2 regions of the Novosphingobium sp. GV079 genome follow, and region 1 is predicted to be linked to the other one. Evidence: riboswitches for the same ligand, from Rfam matches in the RefSeq annotation. Region 1 holds a riboswitch; the other holds the start of a gene.

Region 1 (5,195 bases):
GGTGATAAAGCGCCGCCCCACCCCCGACCACCCCCTGCGCCGCGGCAAAGCCGGCTTCGTGTGCGGCATAGTCGGCGGCGAGCAGCAGATCGGTTTCGGGCAGATCCTGGGCGTGGACAAAGGCGCCGGCCGCCGCGACCCGGGCGCGCAGACCGGCCGGGTCTGCCTGCGGCGCGGCGGTATCAAAGGCGTGGTCCGATGCCGCCAGCCAGGCTTCACCCGCCGCGTGGCGGCCGGCGGCGTCATAAGTCTGCGCCGTCTGCCCCATGCCCAGGCCATAGCGCCCCGGCGCCGGGCCATAGACCCGCGCACCTGGCGCCTTGCCGACAAACGGGTTCCACTCCGCCGGCTCGTCGCGCGCGGCCAGGGCGCGCACCGCCTGCCCGAACAGCACCGGCAGCAGCGGAAAGGCATCGCGCAGCAGGCCCGAAATACGCAGCGTCACATCCAGACGCGGGTGATCGAGCCGAGCGATCGGCAGAATCTCGATCCCCGTCACCCGTTGCGAGGCGGCATCCCATTCCGGCCGCGCGCCCAACAGGTGCAGCGCCATGGCAAATTCCTCGCCACCGGTGCGCATCGTGGCCGAACCCCACAGGTCCACCACCAGGGCGTGGGGATAATCGCCGTGGTCCTGCAGGTGGCGGCGCACCAGTTCCTGCGCCAGCATCACGCCTTGCGCATGGGCGGCGCGGCTGGGCACGGCGCGCGGATCGATCGCGTAGAGATTGCGCCCGGTGGGCAGCACATCGGTACGCCCGCGCCACGGCGATCCAGCCGGCCCCGCCGCAACCCGGCGCCCGTCGAGCGCGGCCAGCACGCCATCGCACTCTGCCCCGCCCTGCGTGCCGCGGCCGAATATGTGCAGGCCATCGCCATACTGGCTATCCTTCACGTCGCAGACAAAGCGGTCGATCCGGGCAATCGCTTCAGCCGGGGTGGCGGCCGGATCGATGCCCAGCTCTGCCTCAAGCCCCAGCGCCTGCGCCTGCGCGCGGATGGCCACGATCAGCCGGTCGCGCCGCGCCGGATCGAGGCCTACCGCGCCGGAAAACTCGTCAAGCAGCGCCTCCAGCCCGGCCAGGCCCGCCCCGCTTTCCGTGCGCCGCAGCGGCGGCGGCATGTGGCCCAGCGTGACCGCGCCGATGCGACGCTTGGCCTGGGCCGCCTCACCCGGATCGTTGACAATGAAGGGATAGATCACCGGCAGGCTGCCGATCAGCGCCTCGGGCCAGCAGGCACCCGACAGCGCGACGGCCTTGCCCGGCAGCCATTCCAGCGTGCCGTGCGCGCCCATGTGCACCAGGGCATCGATCCCTTGCGCACGCAGCCACAGATAAAACGCGACATAGCCATGGCGCGGGCAGCGCGACAGATCGTGATAGGCTTCGTCGCGCCCGACCAGATCGCCGCGCTCGGGCTGCAACGCCACCAGCGCCTGCCCCGCGCGCAACGCGGCAAAGTGGAAGGCGCCATCGCGGACTGCTGTATCGTCTTCCGGCGCGCCCCAGCTTTGTGCCAGATCGGTTTGCAGCGCGGCCGGCAGCTGCACCAGCGCGGCACGATAGGCGGCGAGCGGAAAGGCCAGCGTCTCATGGCCAAGCCGGTGTGCCAGGTCACCGGGCGGCGCAACTTCATACCCGGCCTGGGCCAGATCGGCGAGCAACGCTGTAGTAGAGGCCAAAGCATCAAGGCCCACTGCATGCGCCATGGCATGCGCCTTGCCCGGATAGGTTGACAGCACCAAGGCCAGGCGCCGCTGCGCCACGGGGCGCCGGGCCAGCGCGATCCAGCCAGCCACCCGCGCCACGATGGCATTGATCCGCGCCGGATCGGGCCGGTGCATGTGGCGGGCAAAGCCGAGATCGGCATCCTGCGCGCAGGGTTCCTTAAAACTGGCAACGCCGGCAAACAGCCGCCCGTCGATCTCTGGCAAAACGACATGCATGGCCAGGTCTGCCGGCGCCAAGCCACGCACCGCCTCAGTCCAGTTTTCGCGCGTGCCAGTGGCCAGCGCCACCTGGAACACCGGCACGCCGGCTAAGTCCAGCGGGCTCTGCCCGGCATCGTCCTGCGCGGAAAAGGCCGTGGCATTGATGATCGCGGCCGGGCGCAGCCGCCCGAGTTCTGCCGCCACCACCGCGCGCGATTGTGGTTCCTTGAGCGAGGTGACGTAAAGCCCCTGCGCGGCCAGGCCTGCTTCCTCCAGCGCGGTGATCAGCGCGGTTACCGGCGCAACATCGCGCGCGGTGAGATAGGCGCGGTAGAACACGACCAGCACCAGCGGGCGCGCGGCGTCCACCGCCTTGCCATGGGGATGCCACAGGCCCGCCGCCGACAGCGGCGCCACCGGCGGAGTGGCCGCCGCGTTTATCGCCAGCCCGCCTGCCTGGGCCAGCTGCATCAGCGCGCAATGGGCAGCATCGGCGCCGCCCGCCTCGCACAGCGCGGCCAGATCACGCAGGGCCTCGCGCGGCAGGGTAGAGGCTTCGTCAAGCTGCGGATCGGCCCGCCCGTCTGCCGGCAACACCGCCAGCGCAACGCCGCGTGCGCGTGCCAGCGCCGCCACCTGCCCCAGGCCATAGCGCCACCACGAAACCCCACCGATCAGGCGGATGAGGATGGCCCGCGCGCCAACCAGCGTGCGCTCGATATAGGTATCGACCGACAAGGGATGTTCCAGCGCGGCCAGATTGGCCAGGCGCAGCAGCGGGAACGCCGGATCGGCCTGGCGCGCCAGGTGCCAGCCAGCGGCAAAGGCGCCCAGGTCGCTGTCGGAAAACGACAGGACGACGAGCGGCGCCGGCACCTGCTCCAGATCCTGGGGCACGGCCGTTTCCTCAAGCCCGTGGCTTTCGCGGAAGATAACGTGCATGGGGGGTGCCGCCGCTCAGGCCGCCAGCACCGCCTTGATGGTTTGGGGGTCGAGCCTGTCGCGCTCGGCAATCGCCACCAGTTGCCCGGTGCGCGGCTCTCCCGCCTGCCAGGGCCGATCATACTGATGGCGCACGCGCGCGCCCACCGCCTGGACCAGCAGGCGCATCGGCTTGCCCGCCACGGCGACATGGCCTTTCACGCGCAACACGCCGTGCTCTGTGGCCAGGCGGGCGATGCGCACGGCCAGGTCGGCCGGATCGGATACCTCGCCCAGCGGCACCACGGTGCTGGCAAAATCGTCATGCTCGTGATCGTCGGCGCCATCGTGGTGCGACGGGCGGGCAGCGATATCGTCTTCGGCTGCGGCGTTCAGCCCCAGGATCACGCGCGGATCGGCTGCGCCTTCGGCCATGTCGATCACCGGAACCGCGCGCGGCGCCGTCTCAGTAATGATCACCCGCGCCTTGGCCAAGCCCTCCGGGCCGGCCAGATCCCCCTTGGTCAACAGCACCAGATCGGCACACGCCAATTGGTCTTCGAACACTTCGGCCAATGGGGTTTCATGGTCGATCCCCGGATCGGCGGCACGCTGCGCGTCGAGCGCGGCCAGATCGGGGGCAAAGCGGCCGGCGGCCACCGCCTCTGCGTCGGCCAGCGCCAGCACGCCATCGACCGTGATGCGGCTGCGGATCGCCGGCCAGTCGAACGCCTTGAGCAGTGGTTTCGGCAGCGCCAGCCCCGAGGTTTCGATCAGGATGTGATCGGGCCGGGGCTCGAGCGCAAGCAGGCGTTCGACCGTGGGGATGAAATCATCGGCCACGGTGCAGCAGATGCAGCCATTGGCCAGTTCGACGATGTTTTCGGCCGGGCAATCGGGAATGGCGCAAGACGTGAGGATATCGCCATCCACCCCCAGCGTGCCGAACTCGTTGACCACCACGGCCAGGCGGCGCCCGCCGGCGTGGCGGATCAAATGGCTGATCAGCGTGGTCTTTCCCGCGCCCAGAAAACCGGTCACGATGGTGACGGGCACTTTTGCCAGATCCGGCATGCACAAAACCCTTCCGCGGCGCCAGACGAGCGACACGGCAGGGCTTGCCGGAAAACGATCCGGCCAGGCGCGCGGCAGCGGGCCGGCGCACGATAGCGCCCACCACAACGCAACCCGTGCAGCCCCAGCCGCACAAGTTTTCGTCGCCCAGACGGAAGCGTTACCGTGCCCGGACCATCCCCTGGATCAAGGCAAGAGCGACCAGTGCGCCGGCAGGTCTCCTGGCTCGTGGGTCAGGGCTTGATGCACGCCTTCCCAGGCCCGCTTGGGGCCCAGTGGCCATCCCCGTCGTGCGGGGACCAGTGCATCGCGCTCGCCACTTACAGTTGCAGGGACAGCTGCGGACTTGGGGCGAAGCCCCGCACCGCATTCCCGATTAAGCCCCTCTCGGGGCACCGACACGATCTTTTGCACGGCACCGGCCGAAACCGGCGCCTGCCCTGCCCTCCTAGCCGAGTTCGCCGGCCAAGCCAACCGGGCATGACATCAGATTGCGCGAACCACCTCGATCTCGTCCAGCCGCTGCCAGCGATAGATCGCCGCACTGGCCATCCAACACAACGCGAACAGGGCAATGATGGCAAAGCCCAGCCCATTGAAATTGCCGGCAAGATCGGCCGCCAATCGCCATGGCGCACCGGTCAGGCCCAGCTTCTGGCCGATCAGTGCGGCCGCCTCGATCCCGCCGATCACGATCGCCACCAGGGCCGAAACCAGCGTGATGGTGATGTTGTAATAGAGCTTGCGGATCGGCTTGACGAAGGCCCACTCATAAGCGCCAAGCATGACCACACCATCGATCGTATCGATCAGCGCCATGCCCACCGCAAACAGCGCGGGCAGCACCAGGATCGTGCCCAACGCCAGGCCGCTCGCCGCCTGGCTGGCGGACAGGCCGAGCAGCGCGACTTCCGTGGCCGTATCGAAACCCAGCCCGAACAGAAAGCCAAGCGGCGCCATGTGCCACGATCGCGTGACCAGGCGAAACATCGGGCGGAACAGGCGCGATAGCAGGCCCCGGCCCGACAGCAGCAGGTCAAGGTCTTCCTCCACATAGGTGCCCCCTGCGCGCACATGGGCAAAGGTGCGCCACACCCCACGCAGGATCACCAGGTTCATGGCGGCAATGGCAAACAGGAACAGCGCCGATATCGTCGTGGCGATCATCCCGCCCACCTCGCGAAAGGCGCCAAACCGGGCGAGCGCCGTGGCCGTCAGCGCCACCAGGACCGAAGCGATGGCGATGATCGTGGCGTGGCCCAGGGCA
Region 2 (5,195 bases), on a different contig from region 1:
CGCGGCGAGCGGCGCCACCCCGAACAGGCCGGGATCGGCCAGGGGATTGCGCAGATAGCCCTGCATCGCCGCACCCGCCGCGCCCAGTCCGGCCCCGACCATCACCGCCAGCACCGCGCGCGGCAGGCGCAGTTGCGCCAGGATCACCGTGGCATTGGCACCGGCCGGATCGAACGGATTGATCCACACCTGCCCGGCCAGCAGGCACAGCGGAAACAGCACGAGCAGCAAGCCACCCAGCACCAGGGGCAAGGCAGCACGGTTCATGGCATCGCTTCCAGCTCTTGGCGCACCGCCACCATGCGGTTCAGGAACCGGGGAATGGTTGGGCCGCCGCAATAGATCAGGTTGGGGGAAATCGGCACGCGCGCGGTGTGGCGCAGCGCCGCGAGCGCGGGATGGAACAGCAGGCGGTCTTCCTGCGGCGCGGCCTGATCGGCCAGGGTGCCGCGCGGGGTGCCCACGGCCATGATCACGCGCGGCGGATCGGCCAGCATGCGCTCCAGCGACAGGCGTTCGGATTGGCCCAGGCCGCGTTGCGCACTGAAATTGGCAAAGCCGGCACGCATCATCAGGTCTGATGCCAGGGTATTCTGGCCCGGCACCAGGCCGCCCGGTTCCCACAGCACGGCCGTGATCGGCGCCGTGCCCGGCGGCGGCGCCGCGGCGGCGACTGCGCGGTCGATCCGCGCGATCAGCGCGGCGCCGCGCGCCGGCTGCCCGGCCCAGCCGGCCAGGCTGCGCACCTGGGCGCGCGCGGCATCGAGCGATTCGGCAATGCCCACCGTTTCCACGCGCAGGCCCAGCCCGCGCAACGCCGCCAGCGTGGGCGGATCGGCATAGGTGCTGGTCACCACCACATCGGGGTGCAGCGCCAGCACGCTTTCTACCGCGCCATCGGTGGTGGCAAAGCGCATGGCCTGCGCCACGTCCATCGAGGTTTGTGCCGGATCGCGGCTGTAGGAAGACAGCGCCAGGATCTGCGCGGGATCGGCCACTTCTGCCAGGATCGCGTCGCTGCAGGGATTGAGCGACACGATCCGGGGCAGACGATCGGTGGCCTGCGGATCGGCGGGAGCCACCTGCGCGCACCCGCCCAGCATCAGCGCCAGCGCCAGCGCCAGCGCCACGGCACCACGCTCCATGCGCCGGCAGAGCAAGGCAAAGTCAGGCACGATGCGGCCGCTCACGGCAAAGCCATTCCTCCAACCGGCGCAACGCCATCAGTACCGCAGGCGAACGCCACCGAACACGGAACGACCCAGCGCGCCATAGCCCGCTGCCGTCACCAGCAGCCGATTGAACACGTTTTCCACCCGGCCGAAAAGTTCGGCCTGATGAAGGATCGGCAAACTGGCGCGCACGGTGGTGACGCTACCGCCCGCCAACTTGATCGAATTGGCCGCGTTGTCAAAACTTTCCGACTGGAAGCGCAGGTCTGCGGCCAGGGCCAGGCCAGCCCAGGGCGTGGTCCAGTCGAGCGAGGTGGTCAGCGCGTGGCGCGGGCGGCGAGCAAGGTCGTTGCCGAACGTGGCGGCGCCAGGCGTGCGGTCGGTCGCCTCGGTATAGGCATAGGCGATCGTGCCCTTGACCTGGCTGCTGAGCGCGGCGCCCACATCGAGCTCGACCCCCTGCGCGCGCGCCTTGCCGACGTTGTCATAGACGCCATAGGCATGGCCCTGGCACAGCGCGCTTTGCGCCATGAAGCACGAGACATAGGCGATCAGATTGCGGGTATCGCGGCGGAACAGCGTGACCCCGGCATGGAAGCCGCCATCCTGGCTGGCATAGACCACGCCCAGGTCATAGCTGCGGCTGCGTTCGGGAGCGAGTGCGGCATTGCCATAATCGGGCGAGAGCAGCTGATAGAGCGTGGGCGCGCGGAAGCCTTCGCCATAGCTGGCATTGAGGCGCAGCCCGCGCACCACTTCCACCGTGCCGTTGGCTCCCAGGCTGACATTGCTGCCGAACTGGCTCTGTTCGTCATAGCGCACGCCGGCGGCGAGGCTGGCCTTGGCGGTGTACCAGCCAAGCATGGCATGGCCGCTGGTCAGATGCGCGTTCTGGCGCGTGTCATAGGTGCTGTCGAACCGGGTCCATTCGCGATCCGCCCCGAAATCGATCGCGAAATCAGCAGGCAGGCTATAGCGGCCGTTCAATTCCACCCGCTCGCTGCGGCCGTTGTAGCCATATTCGAACGCATTGTCGGCCCCGCCGGTGTAATAGCGGCGGCGCGTGTCGGACAGGGCATAGCCAGCGTCGAGCGTCAGCGGGCCGCCGGCATAGTGCAGCCCGGCGCGGCCGAAGAACTGCCGCGTGGTGGTATATTCCGGCGTATCGGCAAAGACATAGTCGGGCGCGGGATAGCCATCGATCTGGGTCTTGCCATCGGCATAGCGGGCATTGGCGACCAGCGAGAGCGTATCGGTGAGGTTGACCCGCGCCTTGCCGCCCACGCGCCATTGGTCATAGCCATCGCGCTCCGTCCCGCTGGCAGCGGCCGAAACGCCATCGGTGGTGGCATAGCCGCCATCGATCGAGAACGCATAGCGATCGCGCTTCACGCCGGCTGCGGCATCGGCATCATAGCTGCGGCGCGAGCCGGCCTCGGCCGAGGCTTCGACGCCGTCGATCTCGCGCGTGGTAACCGCGATCACCCCGCCGATCGCCGAGCTGCCCCAGACCACCGAGTTGGAGCCGCGCAGCACTTCGATCCGCTCGATCCCGCCGCTCGTCAGCGTGCCGAAGTCAAACCCGCCCGATGGCGCCGAGGGATCTTCCGCGCGCACGCCATCGACCAGCACCAGGGTGTGCTGCCCTTCCCCGCCGCGCAGGCGCACGGCGGTTTGCGCACCCAGACCCCCGGTGCGCGACCAGGTCAGGCCCGGCACGCGATCGAGCACGCGGGTCAGGTCAACGCCCTGCACCGCCTCGATCGTCTGCAACGGCAACACGGTGATGGCCTGGCCGGTCTGGTCGAGCGACAGGTCGTTGCCGGTGGCCAATACAGTGATCTGCGCGCCATCGCTGGCGGGGGCTTCATCGGCATAGGCAGGGGTGGCCAGCATCACGGCGGTGGCCAGTGCAACAAGCGATGTCTTCACGGTTCTTTTCCTCCCGGCCCATGGACAGTCTTGCCGTCCATGGCGCGAGGGTCCGCCGGGCCCTGGCGGAAGACTCGTCACGCTTGCGCCCGGTACACCCCGCCCGGCCGCGGAACGACCACACACCGGCAGGTTTCCTGGCTCATCCGAAGTCAACGCGACACGCCGGCCTTCCCAGCCCGCCAAGGGGCCAGTGGCGCGCAAGGGCGCGGCGCTCGTCCGGAAACAGTTGCGGGGGCAGCGCCGGCTGGTTCCGGCTTCCCTCTTAGCCCGCATGGTTGCGGGCACCGGTGGCGTCAGGCGGGGCGGATAGCGACACCTGCACCAAGGGGCAAGCCCGCAGCCGTGATTAACCAACCCGTAGCAGCCTGTGCCTTATCGGGACGAGGACGATTCCTGCCGTGCATGGTTGCAGTGCAACGCGTAACGCACCATGGCGCAGACCAAGCCTGCCCTGTTTCACGCCCTATGCCAGACCCGATTCCCTTCACCGGCGCCACGCCCACCCTTCCGCCCAAGGCGCTGATGCCGCCGCCGGGGCCGGAAGAGCGCGTCGCCCTGGCCGGGCAGCGGCAGGCCGATGGCGCGCTGATCGCGGCGCTTACGCTGCCGCCGGTGCGCCCCCGCGATTTTGCCGCACGCATCCGCCGCCGCGACATGACCTCGTGGCGCCACCAGCATCGCGCGCCCTCGCGCCTGGCCGAGCGGGCCGCCGGTATTGCCGCGATCGGCGCGCTAGGCCTGGTGCTCGGCGCGATCGGCTGGGGTTCGCCCGGCAGCGATGCCGCCGCAGCGCAGGATCGCAACGGCGGGCTGCAACCTTTCGAGCGGGCGGGCGAAAGCTTTCCCGGCTCGGCGTTCTACTATGTTTCGGCGCAAGACAGCGGCCTGCTTGCCCCGCAGGACGCCGCCCGTGCCTGGGACCGGCAGGTGGCCGCAATCCGCAGCGACGCCGATGATGGCACCACCACCGCGCCCTGGTCTGCCAATCCAGCAGCGCGGCCGCTATTTGCCACCGGCAGCGGCGAAGACCGCTGGCGCGCGCTGCAATGCCTGACCACCGCGATCTATTACGAAGCCGCGTCCGAACCCGATGCCGGGCAGCGCGCGGTGGCGCAGGTCGTGCTCAACCGCGTGGCGCACCCGGCCTTTCCCAAGACAGTATGCGGCGTGGTGTTCCAAGGATCGGAACGCCCCGGCTGCCAGTTCAGCTTTGCCTGCGACGGCGCCATGGCGCGCCGCCCGGTGCAACAATTCTGGGACCGCGCCCGGCGCGTGGCGGCCGATGCCCTGGCCGGCAACGTGTTTGCCCCGGTGGGCCTGGCTACGCATTACCACACCAGCGCGGTCCATCCGCTATGGTCAGACAAGCTGGCCTTCATCGGCACGATCGGGGCGCATCGCTTCTATCGCTGGGCCGGATCGGCCGGGCAGCCCGCCGCCTTCAATGCCAGCTATCGCGGGGGCGAGCCGCTGGCCGCGCCCCATCCGCGCAGCTGGGTGCCGGCCGCGGCCGACGTGGCCGATCCGGTGACGCTGGAAAAGGCGTTCGAGGAAGGCCGCATCAGCGCGCTGGAACACACCGGTGCTTCGGCCGGCGCCACGACGGGCACGGCCACCGGGGGCCTGGGCGAATCGCCCCAGCGTGCGATCCCTGCCAGCGCCGCGCCGCCACCGGCCACGCCGCTGCCCGGCGCCCCCAGCCCGCAGCTTCGCCCGGAAGCGCGGGAAACCTATGAAAACGCCGGAAAATGGATTGCCCAGCCGCATGGCTGAAGGCTGATTGAACCCGGGCAGGCGCTGCATCGGCACGCTTGGCCGCGTCGGCGGGAACATCAATGTCCCGTTTACCGTCTCATCTCACGCCCTGTTAGCGCAACGCCCCGTAGAAGGACGGCAGAGCCGCCAGGAAGTTTACCCCGAAATCGGCTTTGAACACGAAAAAAGCCGAACTTTCGGTGTCGCGATGAAGAACGGAGACCACCCGCGCATGCTGCGTTTCGCCCCTCGCTATGGCATGATCTCGCCCTGTCTCCGCCGGCCCGCCGGCCGCGTGCCGCGCCATGCCAACGACAATCCGGCCTGGTCGCT

What was found. Region 1 has a riboswitch for cobalamin ahead of cobW (cobalamin biosynthesis protein CobW). Riboswitches for the same ligand answer to the same signal wherever they lie in the genome.
Region 2: another riboswitch for cobalamin. It lies ahead of C8K14_RS04980 (TonB-dependent siderophore receptor); the one in region 1 lies ahead of cobW (cobalamin biosynthesis protein CobW).

Annotation. Positions count from the first base shown of each region.
Region 1 covers NZ_QBUE01000015.1:49,893-55,087, forward strand. The annotation lists gene cobN (cobaltochelatase subunit CobN) at 1-2,875, opposite strand, end outside; gene cobW (cobalamin biosynthesis protein CobW) at 2,891-3,928, opposite strand; cobalamin riboswitch at 4,122-4,343, opposite strand; gene C8K14_RS17160 (HoxN/HupN/NixA family nickel/cobalt transporter) at 4,415-5,195, opposite strand, start outside.
Region 2 covers NZ_QBUE01000003.1:248,440-253,634, forward strand. The annotation lists gene C8K14_RS04970 (iron ABC transporter permease) at 1-267, opposite strand, end outside; gene C8K14_RS04975 (ABC transporter substrate-binding protein) at 264-1,190, opposite strand; gene C8K14_RS04980 (TonB-dependent siderophore receptor) at 1,224-3,104, opposite strand; cobalamin riboswitch at 3,214-3,411, opposite strand; gene C8K14_RS04985 (cell wall hydrolase) at 3,573-4,880, shown strand; gene C8K14_RS04990 (hypothetical protein) at 5,071-5,195, shown strand, end outside.